DNA from 2 places in the Inquilinus sp. OTU3971 genome. Region 2 is predicted to be linked to the other one. Evidence: predicted binding sites of a transcription regulator. Region 2 holds the regulator's gene; the other holds the start of a gene.
The links. Region 2 encodes LexA, which represses DNA repair genes until DNA is damaged. Its sites were predicted from a motif close to ATGTTCTANTTTGGTTC; they were not measured.
Positions count from the first base shown of each region.

Region 1: recA (recombinase RecA) is a predicted target of LexA. The motif match lies at 1,588-1,604, and genes of this name have one in related genera.

Region 1 is NZ_JASATH010000163.1:11,483-17,336, reverse strand. Features, by position in the region: gene gltX (glutamate--tRNA ligase) at 1-362, opposite strand, end outside; gene recA (recombinase RecA) at 461-1,537, opposite strand; gene AAHM41_RS30465 (AraC family transcriptional regulator) at 1,707-2,573, shown strand; gene AAHM41_RS30460 (hypothetical protein) at 2,633-3,358, opposite strand; gene dksA (RNA polymerase-binding protein DksA) at 3,491-3,910, opposite strand; gene AAHM41_RS30450 (hypothetical protein) at 4,296-4,970, opposite strand; gene AAHM41_RS30445 (DUF4424 domain-containing protein) at 5,112-5,854, shown strand, end outside.
Region 2 is NZ_JASATH010000112.1:19,878-25,731, reverse strand. Features, by position in the region: gene AAHM41_RS24895 (NIPSNAP family protein) at 1-325, opposite strand, end outside; gene AAHM41_RS24890 (TetR/AcrR family transcriptional regulator) at 413-1,039, shown strand; gene AAHM41_RS24885 (LacI family DNA-binding transcriptional regulator) at 1,036-2,064, opposite strand; gene lexA (transcriptional repressor LexA) at 2,101-2,829, opposite strand; gene AAHM41_RS24875 (molybdopterin molybdotransferase MoeA) at 2,960-4,159, opposite strand; gene moaC (cyclic pyranopterin monophosphate synthase MoaC) at 4,156-4,638, opposite strand; gene trpC (indole-3-glycerol phosphate synthase TrpC) at 4,635-5,447, opposite strand; gene trpD (anthranilate phosphoribosyltransferase) at 5,444-5,854, opposite strand, start outside.

The DNA.
Region 1 (5,854 bases), on a different contig from region 2:
CGGGCCAAGAGGCTCTTGCGCTTGAGCTCCAGCTCCTCCGCCGATTCGTAGCAGGGGTAGAGCCGGCCGGCCGCCTTCAGCCGATCCTGCGCCGCCCGGTAGCGGTCGGTGCGATCGGACTGGCGGGCGAAGCCGTCCCAGCCGAGGCCGAGCCAGCGCAGATCCTGCTCGATCGCCGCGGCGAATTCGGCGCTGCCCCGCTCGGTGTCGGTGTCGTCGAGCCGCAACAGGAAGCGCCCGCCCGTGGCGCGGGCGGCGAGCCAGCAGACCAGCGCGGTGCGGACATTGCCGACATGCAGCAGGCCGGTCGGGCTGGGGGCGAAGCGGGTGACGATCGGAGCGGAGGTCGGCAGGTCGGTCATGGGCGGGGAGATAGCACGATCCGGCCGGTAACGGAAAAGGCCCGGAACCCCGGGCCTTTCCATCACGGACGATGGGTCAGGTCAGGCGTCGGCAGCGATCACTCGTCGCCGTCGCCGCCACCCTCCGGCCCGCCGGCGGTCATCATGCGGTCGGAGACCAGCCCGGCATTGGCCCGGATCTTGGCCTCGACCGATTTCGCCACTTCGGGGTTGTCGCGCAGGAAGACCTTGGCGTTCTCGCGGCCCTGGCCGATGCGCTGGCCGTCATAGGAGAACCAGGCGCCAGACTTCTCCACCACCCCGGCCTGGACGCCGAGGTCGAGCAGCTCACCGGTCTTCGAGATGCCTTCGCCATACATGATGTCGAATTCGACGGCGCGGAACGGCGGCGCCATCTTGTTCTTCACCACCTTGACCCGGGTCTGGTTGCCGGTGACGGTCTCACGGTCCTTGATCGCGCCGATGCGGCGGATGTCGAGCCGGATCGAGGAGTAGAACTTCAGCGCGTTGCCGCCCGTCGTCGTCTCCGGATTGCCGAACATCACGCCGATCTTCAGCCGGATCTGGTTGATGAAGACGACCAGGCTGTTGGACTTCGAGATCGAGCCGGTGAGCTTGCGCATCGCCTGGCTCATCAGCCTGGCCTGCAGGCCGGGCTGGTTGTCGCCCATCTCGCCCTCGAGCTCGGCCCGCGGCACCAGCGCCGCCACCGAATCGATGATGATCACGTCGATCGCGCCGGAGCGGACCAGCGTGTCGGTGATCTCCAGCGCCTGTTCGCCGGCATCGGGTTGCGAGATCAGCAGATCGTCGATGTTGACGCCCAGCTTGCGGGCATAGGTCGGGTCGAGCGCATGCTCCGCATCGATATAGGCGCAGGTGCCGCCGGCCTTCTGCGCCTCGGCCACCGCATGGAGCGCCAGCGTGGTCTTGCCCGAGCTTTCCGGCCCGTAGATCTCGATGATCCGACCCTTCGGCAGGCCGCCGATGCCGAGCGCGATGTCAAGGCCGAGCGACCCGGTCGAGATCACCTCCGCATCGACCTGGGGCCGCGCGCCCAACTTCATCACCGACCCCTTGCCGAAGGCGCGTTCGATCTGGGTCAGGGCGGCTTCCAGCGCCTTGGTCTTGTCCATCGGGGCTCTTTCCACAACGCGGAGAGTCGGGGTCGACATCACCAGTCCCTTCCAGTTGCATGGCGCCATACGCCGCGTCAATGCAGCTCTTGTACACGTTTTGTTCCAGCCGAGCAAGAGCCCAGGCGCATAGCCCCTTCCGCGGCCGCAGCTTCGCAAGCAGGATCAATCCGCTTCGGGCAAACACCAAGGCCGGGAGAACGAACCGATGCCCAGGGGCGCCACGCTCGACCGCCACCTCGCCCGCATCCAGCGGGTGATCGACCACATCGTCGCCCATCTCGACGACCCGATCGACCTGGGCCGGCTGGCGGAGGTGGCCTGCTTCTCGCCCTATCACTTCCACCGGGCCTACCGGTACCTGCTGGGCGAGACGGTGGCGGACACGGTGCGCCGGCTGCGCCTGCACCGCGCCGCCGGCACCCTGTTGGAGAGCGAGACGGCGGTGGCCCGCATCGCCCGGCGGGCGGGATACGGCAGCACCGCCGCCTTCAGCCGGGCCTTCGCCGAGCGCTACGGCCGCCCGCCAGGGGCCTATCGCGGCACGCGCCGGTCGTTCCCCTTCGACTCACCCGAAGGAGAGACACCCATGCCCGACGTGACCTATCGCAGCCTGGCGCCGATCCGCGTCGCCGCCGTCCGCCACATCGGCCCCTATATGGAGGTCGGCCGCAGCTTCGACATCCTGATGTCCTGGGCCCGCGCCCGCCAGCTGCTGCGCCCGGGGGCCCGCAGCCTGGGCCTCTATTACGACGACCCTGCGGCAGTCGCCCCCGCCGAGCTCCGCTCGGATGCCTGCCTGGAGGTGCCGGAGGGCGTCGCTGGCGAGGGCGAGGTCGCGATCCGCACCGTCGCCGGCGGACCGCATGCGGTGCTGCGCCACACCGGCCCCTATGCCGAGCTGGAGCGGTCCTATGCCTGGCTGTACCGGACCTGGCTGCCGACCAGCGGCGCCGAGCCGGCGGAGGCGCCGATCTTCGAGGAGTACATGAACGACCCGCGGAGCACCCCGCCGGCGGAACTGATCACCGACATCCACCTGCCGATCCGGGCGATTCCGGAAGGGCATGGCTGACAACGTCTAAAGGCCGGATCAGAGGATGATCCGGCCTTTCGCGCTGGTCCGATCGGACCTCAGAACGGATAGACGTCGCCGGTCGGCAGCCGGTCCACGGCCAGCGGCAGCGTGGCGTTGGGCTTGCAGGTCACCGCCCGCCGCCAGCTCGGCTCCGCCGCGGTGGCGTAGGAGCCTTCGGGATACGGGCCCGGGGCCTCCACCGAGACCGGGTTCGGGCCGGTCGGCACGTTGATCGTCTCATAGGACGGCACGCGCTGCGGCTGCTCGCCGGCCGCCACCGGCGCGGCGGCGAAGGGGATGTAGGTGTCGTCCGACTGGTCGGCGATCGACGATCCGGACGCGCGGCGGGCGGCGCGGCGGTCGCGCGCCGAGGACACCGGAGCCATGGCCACGATCGGGCCCGGCAGCCGCGCCGCTGCGGCGGGCGGGACGGCGTAGGGCTGCCCCGGCACGGTCGAGGCGGAGGCGGCCGGCACGAAAGCAGGGGCCGCAACCGGCGCCAGCGCCACCGGCTGCCCCGGCGCCGCCGCTTCGGCCGGATAGCAGTTCGGCACCGGCAGGCACTGGAAGGTCGCCCCCTTGCGGCCCTCGACCACGTCCTCGACCTTGAACACGGCCAGGCGGTTGATCTGGGCGCATTGCGCGTTGGCGTAGATGGCGGCCTGATCCGCACTGTTGATGAAACCCGCGTAGTCGACGCGGGTCTCCTTCGGCGTCACCGGATCGATCCCGCAGCCCGAGACGGCGAGAACGGCGGCGAAAAGCGCTGCGCCACGAAGCATCGAATACCCTCGATCTGAAAGCCCCTCGCCGCCACCCTAACACGGACACGCAGCGAGGCGGAGACGAGAACCGCACCTTTCGGCCCGAGACACGCAAACGACAACGGCGCCTCTCGGCGCCGTGGGGATCAGTCAATCGTCGCGGTGGGTGCGCTCCAGCCGCTCGTGGCGCTCCTGCGCCTCGAGGCTGAGGGTCGCGGTCGGCCGCGCCTCCAGCCGCTTGACGCCGATCGGCTCGCCCGTCTCCTCGCAGAAGCCGTAGGAGCCATCCTCGATCCGCCGCATCGCGGAGTCGATCTTGGACAGGAGCTTGCGCTCGCGGTCGCGGGTCCTGAGCTCGAGCGAACGGTCGGTCTCGGCGGACGCCCGATCGGTCAGATCCGGCTCCTGGATACCGCCATCCTGCAGGCTGTTCAGGGTCGCGTTGGATTCGGCGAGGAGGTCGGCCCGCCACTTCAGAAGCTTGCGCCGGAAATATTCCAGCATCATCGGATTCATGAAGTCTTCGTCATCCGACGGCCGATAATCCGGGGGCAGAAGCATCGCTGTCATCGCAACAACCACTCACTGTCTGACGTGCCGGCCTTCGTCCGAGCCTAAGCGGCGCGGAGTATAGGGAGACGCCGGAACGGAAACAATCGAAACGATGCGCGGATCGTGTTTTATAACCCGCTGATTTTGTTGGACTTTTAACGACCGCACAAGATCCGTCGCCCCCGGACGCCGCTTCGCCTCGCAGCATCGGGGTGCCGCAGCGGCCCACCGGATCACGGCCGGTCGGGCACATTGCGGCATGCGGCGCCCTGATAGCGCCGAACGGGGCAGGAACGCAAGGGGATCAGAGTGTGGCGGCGATCCGACCGGCCATGCGCGCAACGAAGACCGCCGCCCCGGAGGCCTCTCGAGGGCGGCGGACCGGTCGTGACCGGGGTGGTCGTCAGCGCGGCAGGCGGACGGTCTGCGCCAGGAAAATCACCAGGGCGCAGCCGATCGGGAACAGCACCTCGTTGACGCCGACACCGACGATCCGCGGCAGTTCGGGCGCGGCACCGCCGGCTGTGAAAGCCTGCCAGGTCAGGGCGGTGATGGCGCCGCCGAACACCAGACCGGTCGCGGCCCCCGCCAGCAGGAAGGGCGCCGCCTCCCTCGCCCCGCGCTCCACCATCCGCCCCAGCAGCCAGCCCAGCAGGCCGTATTCGACCGCCTTGATCGCGGCGATGACGACGAGCGGCACGGCGGCGGGCTGGCCGACGGCGCCGAGCGACGCCGCCATCACCTTCTGCCCGGCATTGGCCGCGCCGATCGCGACCGGGGTGCAGATCGCGGCCAGGATCCCGGCCAGCACCGCCCGCAGCTTGACCAGGACGGTGCCCATGCTGACGCCGAAGCAGACCAGGACGGACCAGGTGATGCCCTGCACCAGATCGGCCAGGAACCGGATCCCGGGGATCGGTCCCCCGGCCGAGACCCGTGCCGACAGCACCAGCGCCTGCATGGCGAAGCCGAGCAGGATCGCTACCCAGGCGATCGTGACGATCTTCCGCGCGGTGCAGGAGGCCGGAGCGCCGGTCTCCGCCCCGCCGTGGTCGAGGGATGCGTTCTCCGCAGCCATGAGGGCCTCCGCGACATTGGTGGTCAGCAGGCCTTTGGCTTACGGCACGCGCTCTCCTCCCTCTGTTCCCGCGGGAACGGCGCCCTGGAAAAACCCGATCCGGCGCGCAACAGTACGGGATCCGACTGCCGGGAGCCGATCGTGACCACGACCTTCACCGCCCTCTCGCTCGGCCTGGCCGCCCTGCTCGCCCCGCTGGCCGGCGCCTCGGCCAATGACACGACGGCGCGGCTGGCCGCCGGCGGGTTGGTCCTGACCAAAACCGCCGACATCGAGATGCGGTCCGAGGACCTCTACGTCTCGGCCCAGGAGATCCGGGTCGCCTACCGCTTCTTCAACCGCGCGGCGCAGGACAAGACCGTGACCGTCGCCTTCCCGATGCCGGACGTCACGCTCGACTTCATCGACGGGATGACTGCCGTGCCGCATCCCGGCAGCGAGAACTTCCTGGATTTCTCGACCACGGCCGACGGCAAGCCGGTGGCGACCGAGGTCGAGATCAAGGCCTTCGGCAACGGCGTCGACCAGACGGCCCGGCTGCGCCAGCTGGGCGTGCCGATGTATCCCGATGCCGACTATGACGGCCTGACGGCGCTGCCCAAGGCCCAGCGGGACGAGCTGATCGGGCTCGGCCTCGCCGCCGTCAACGAATTCGATGCCGGCAAGGGGTGGGAGCAGCATGTCGTCCCGATGTGGACGCTGAAGACCACCTACCATTTCCAGCAGACTTTCCCGGCCGGGCGCGAGGTGGTGATCGAGCACCGCTACACGCCGGGCACCGGCGAGAGCGTCGGGTCGGTCATGGGTTCGCCCTATGCCCCCGGCACCCCCGAATACGCGGACGATCTGCGGACCTACTGCATCGACCGCAGCTTCCTCGCCGC
Region 2 (5,854 bases):
AATCCGGATGTGCCGGCCGCAGCAGCAGCACGTCGTCCGAATCGATCATGGTGGCGTTGGCGGCGCTGCGATGCGTCTGCCACACCGGCCCGCCATAGAAGGCGCGCAGCGACTCGGTCCGCGACCGCAGGTCCGGGAAGCCGCGCAGCCAGACGAAATGGTCGGGCGCGTCGAGGTCGCGGAACTGGCCGATGACGTCGATCCCGACCGCCTCCTGCGTCTCGACGAACTCGCGGTCGAACAGCGCAATCAGCACATCGCGCTGCCCCGGATGCAGCGTGTAGCGCCGCAGCTCCACGATCGGGCTGAAGGTCTCGCTTTGCATGAGTGCCTTTCCTCCATCAAAACAGACCGGTTGTCCGGTTCAAGAACAGACTGATTGTCCGGTTGAGTCAATATGCTACAGTGGGACATGACCGAGAGCGAGATCAGGCGAAAGCGCAGCTACGACCCCGAGGGCATGCGCCGGCGCCTGCTGGATGTGGCGGCGGAGGCGTTCCAATCCCGCGGCTACCAGGCCACCGGCATGCATGAGCTGATGCGCGAGGCCGGGGTGACCGGCGGGGCGCTGTACCACCATTTCCCGACCAAAAAGGCGCTCGGCCTCGCCGTGATCCGCGACCGGGTGGCGGGGGAGGTGGATGAGACCTGGATCGAGCCGGTCCGCTCGGCGCCGGACGCGATCGACGGCATCGCCGGCGTGTTCGACCGGATCGCAGCGGGGCTGCGGCGGCGCGGCGCCGTCTCCGGCTGCCCGCTGAACAACCTGGCGCTGGAGCTTTCCCTGGCCGATCCGGAGTTCCGCACCGCGATGCAGGTGGTGTTCGAGGCCTGGCGGGCGGCGATTGCCGCGAGGCTGCGGGCCGACCAGGCGGCCGGCCACCTGGCCGAAGCGGACGCCGACGAGCTGGCGGCCTTCGTCGTCGCCGCCTATTCCGGGGCGATGGCCCAGGCCAAGGCGCAACAGGACGCGGCTCCGTTGGAGGCCTGCGCCCGGCAGCTGAGGCGGTCTCTGGAAGGGCTGCGGACCGGCGCCTAGAGGCTGTCGCGCTCGACCAGGCGGATGTCGAACAGCCGGCCCTGGATCGGGTGGTCGGGATCGGCCAGGCGGGCGGCGATCTGGTCGATGGCGTGGCGCACCATCTCGGCCATCGGCTGGCGGACCGTGGTCAGGCGATAGGCGGGCCAGGCGGCCAGCGTCATGTCGTCGAAGCCGACGATGCCGATCTCCTGTGGCACGGCGAGGCCGCGCTCGCGGCAGGCGTCGAAGGCGCCGAGCGCCAGGATGTCGTCGCCGCAGAACACCGCCTGCGGCCGATGCCGGTCGAGCAGGGCGTGCATGCCGCTGCGGCCATGCTCATGCGAATAGTCGCCGGCGAACTCCACGGCCAGGGGCCGCAGACCTGCCGCTTCCAGCCCGCTCAAAAAACCCGCGGCGCGGTCGATCGACGACGAATCGGTCCCGGCCCCGCCGAGGAAGGCCAATTGCTGCAGGCCGCGCGCCAGCATCGCCTCGGCGACCAGCCGCCCGCCCGCGACATTGTCGACCGTCACCGCCGGCACAGCCGCCTCCGCCCGGCCGAACACATGCACCACCGGCAGCCCGGCGCGGGCGCAGGAATCGGCGAAGCCCTCCGGCGGCGCGGAGGTGGCGATCAGCACCGCATCGACGCTGTATTGCAGCATCATGTCGAGGGCGGAGTCGGCGCCGCCATCCTCCGACAGGTTGGCGATCAGCGGCCGCAGCCCACGGCGCTGCAGCTCCCGCGTGAACAGGTCGAACACGTCCATGAAGGCGGGGTTGGCGAAATGGCTCGAGACCAGCCCGACCAGCTCGGTCCGGCCGGTCATCAGGCTGCGCGCCAGCCGGTTGGGGCGGTAGCCCAGCGCCTCCGCCGCCGCCAGGACGCGGGCCCGCATCCGGGGCGAGACGCTGGCATCCTTGGTGAAGGTGCGGGAGACGGCGGAGATCGACACGCCGGCCGCTTCCGCGACCTGTTGCGCCGTGGCCCGCTCGGCACCGGTTGCCCGGTGCCCGGGCCGGCCGCTGTTGGAGCGCCTCACGCGGTCACGATCCGCCCGGAGAGGGCGCGCAAGGGCTTACGAATAGGTCCGCAGCAGCCCGATCAGTCGCCCCTGGATGCGGACGCGATCGGAGGGCAGGTAGCGGGTCTCATAGGCGGAGTTGGCGGCCTCCAGCCCGATCGAGGCGCCCTTCTTGCGCAGCCGCTTCAGCGTCACCTCGTTGTCGTCGACCAGGGCGACGACGATGACGCCGGGATCGGCCGCGTCGCAGCGCTTGATGATGACGGTGTCGCCGTCCAGGATCCCGGCCTCGACCATGCTGTCGCCGGCGACCTCCAGGGCGTAGTGCTCACCCGGGCCAAGCAGCGAGGCCGGCACCTCGGCATAGTTGGAATGGTCGCGCAGCGCCTCGATCGGCATGCCGGCGGCGATCCGGCCGTAGAGCGGCAGGCGGACGCCGAGCTCGGGGTTGCTGAGATCGGCGCGCTCCAGCTTGCGGCCGGGCAGGGCGACGTCGGAGCGCACGGGCCGGAAGGGGACAACGTTGTCATCCTCGGCCGGCGACCCGGCCGGCGCGTCCGACTTCAGGCAATCCGGCAGCTTGAGCACCTCCAGCGCCCGGGCCCGATGCGGCAGCCGCCGAATAAAACCGCGCTCCTCGAGCCCGGTGATCAGTCGATGGATGCCCGATTTCGACTTCAGGGCCAGCGCGTCCTTCATCTCGTCGAAGGAAGGACTGACGCCGTCCGCCTCCAGACGGCGGTGAACGAACAACAACAACTCCTGTTGCTTTCGCGTCAGCAAGGCATCCTCCGTTGGCAGGGGCCGCGGCGCGGCCGAATCCCTGGAGAGAACATTAGGAGGAACAAAACAAAAACACAAGCGCCTAACTGCGGCACTCTCGGTTCTTTACTTCCTTGTAACGATCGCCGGGTCAGATCCCGTCGCCGAACAGCACCGCCTCGACCGGCTCGCCGCGCGCCGCGGCCGGCGCATGGGGCGGGCGGATCACCAGCCCGTCGGCCGCGGCCAGCAGCGACAGCATCGAGCTGTCCTGGGTCGGGAACGGAGTGGCGACATAACCGGAATCTGTCCGTTCGATCCGCGCCCGCAGGTAATCTTCGCGCCGGTCATTGGCCGGCAGGTCGCGGCCCAGTGTCGCGGCGACGCGGTTCTCCGGCGCCTCGGCCCCCTGCAGGGCCCACAGCACCGGGCGCAGGAACAGCCAGCCGCAGACCATGGTCGAGACCGGGTTGCCGGGCAGGCCGAGCAACGGCGTGTCGCCGAGCCGGCCGAACATCAGCGGCTTGCCCGGCCGCATGGCGATGGTCCAGAAGTCGAGCGCCAGGCCGCGCTCGCCGAGCACCGAGCGGATCAGGTCATGCTCGCCGACCGAGGCGCCGCCGGTGGTGACGATCAGGTCGGCACCGCGGGCGCCGGCGGCCAGCGCCGCCAGGGAGTCGGCATTGTCGCGGGCGATGCCGAGATCGACCGGCTCGCCGCCGCAGCTGCGGATCAGCGCGGCCAGGGCATGGGAGTTGGAGCTGACGATCTGGCTCGGCCCCAGCGCCTCGCCCGGCAGCACGATCTCGTCGCCGGTCGCCAGCACCGCCACGCGCGGCCGGCGGCGCACATGCAGCCAGGGATGGTTGGTCGAGGCGGCGATGCCGATGTCGCGCGCGGTCAGGCGCCGGCCCGGCTGCAGCAGCACGTCGCCGGTGCGGAAATCCAGCCCGGCCTTGCGCACATGGCGGCCGGCGGCGACGCCCTCGCGCACCGTGACCCGGTCGCCGTCGGCGTCGGTGTCCTCCTGCAGCACCACGGCATCGGCGCCGTCCGGCAGCGGCGCGCCGGTGAAGATGCGGACGCATTGGCCCGGGCCGACCGCGCCCTCGAAGCGGCCGCCGGCCGGGACCTCACCGATCCGCCGCAGCGTCGCCGGGACGGTCGCGACATCGGCGGCCCGCACCGCCCAGCCATCCATGGCCGAGACGTCGAGCGGCGGCTGGGTCAGCCGCGCCGCCACTGGCTCGGCCAGGATCCGGCCCAGCCCGGCGGGCAGGGGCACGGTCTCGGCCGGCAGGGCGGCGAAGGCGGCGAGGATGCGGGCGCGGGCCTCGGCGACCGGGATCATGTCTGGGCCTCGTAAGTGCCTGACCGCCCGCCGGATTTGTGCAGCAGCCGCAGGTCGGTCACGACCATGCCGCGGTCGACCGCCTTGCACATGTCGTAGACGGTCAGGGCGGCGACCGAGGCGGCGGTCAGCGCCTCCATCTCCACCCCGGTGCGGTGGGTGACCTTGACCGTGGCCTCGATCTCGACCCGGCTGTGCTCGGCATCGCAGCGCAGCGCCAGCTCGACGCTGGACAGCGGCAGCGGGTGGCACAGCGGGATCAGGTCGGACGTGCGCTTGGCGGCCATGATGCCGGCGATGCGGGCGATGCCCAGCACGTCGCCCTTGGCATGGCCGCCGGAAGCGATCAGCGCCAGCGTCTCCGGCTTCATCTCCACCCGGCAGCCGGCCCGCGCCACCCGCACCGTCGCCTCCTTGGCGGAGACGTCGACCATGCGCGCCTGGCCGGCCGAATCGAAATGGGTCAGCTCGCCGGTCATGCCGCCGAGGATCTCGCGTCCGGCGTCAGCAGCGCACGGGTGGCGGCGGCGACGTCGTCGTGCCGCATCAGGCTTTCGCCGATCAGGAAGGTGGTGGCGCCGGCGCGGGCCATCCGGGCCAGGTCGGTTGGCGTGAACAGGCCGCTCTCGGAGACCAGCAACCGGTCGCCCGGCACATGGGCCGCCAGAGCCTCCGTGGTGGCGAGGTCGACCTGCAGGGTCTTGAGGTTGCGGTTGTTGATGCCGAGCAGCGGCGAGCGCAGTTTCAGCGCCCGGTCCAGCTCGGCCGCGTCATGCACCTCGACCAGCACGTCCATGCCGGCGTCGATCGCCGCCTGCTCCAGCTCGCGGGCGGTGGCGTCGTCCAGCGCCGCCATGATCAAGAGGATGCAGTCGGCGCCCAGCGCCCGGGCCTCGACGACCTGATAGGGGTCGACCATGAAGTCCTTGCGCAGCACCGGCAGCTCGACGGCGTTGCGGGCGGCGGTCAGGTATTCGTCGGCGCCCTGGAAGTAAGGCATGTCGGTCAGCACCGACAGGCAGCTGGCGCCGCCGTCGCGATAGGCGCGGGCGAGGGCGGGCGGGTCGAAATCCGGGCGGATCAGCCCCTTCGACGGCGAGGCCTTCTTGATCTCGGCGATCAGGCCGTAGCGGCCTTCCGCCTGGGCCCGGCGCAGCGCCGCGACGAAGCCGCGCGGCGGCGCGGCCCGGTCGGCCAAGCGGCCGATCTCCGCCGCGGGCACCGCCGCCTTGCGGGCCTCGATGTGCCGGCGCTTGTCGGCGACGATGCGGGTGAGGGTGTCGCTCATGCCGTTCCCTGGCTCGTGATCCGGGCCAGCCGCTCGAGGACATGGGCGGCCGAGCCGTCGTCGATGATGCGGGCCGCGAGGGCGGCGCCGTCGGGCAGTGTAGAGACCCGGTCGGCGACGATGAAGCAGGCTGCGGCATTCAGCAGCACGATGTCGCGATAGGCGCCGTGCGCCCCGCCCAGCACGGCGCGCAGGGCGGCGGCGTTGGTCGCCGGATCGCCGCCCTTGAGGTCCTCCGGGACCGCGCGGCGCAGCCCGGCATCTTCCGGCGTCACGGTCAGGCGCCGGATCTGGCCACCACGCAGCTCCGCCACCGCGGTCGGGCCGGTGGTGGTCATCTCGTCGAGGCCGTCGCTGCCATGCACCACCCAGGCGGTCTCGCTGCCCAGCTGGTTCAGCGCCTGGGC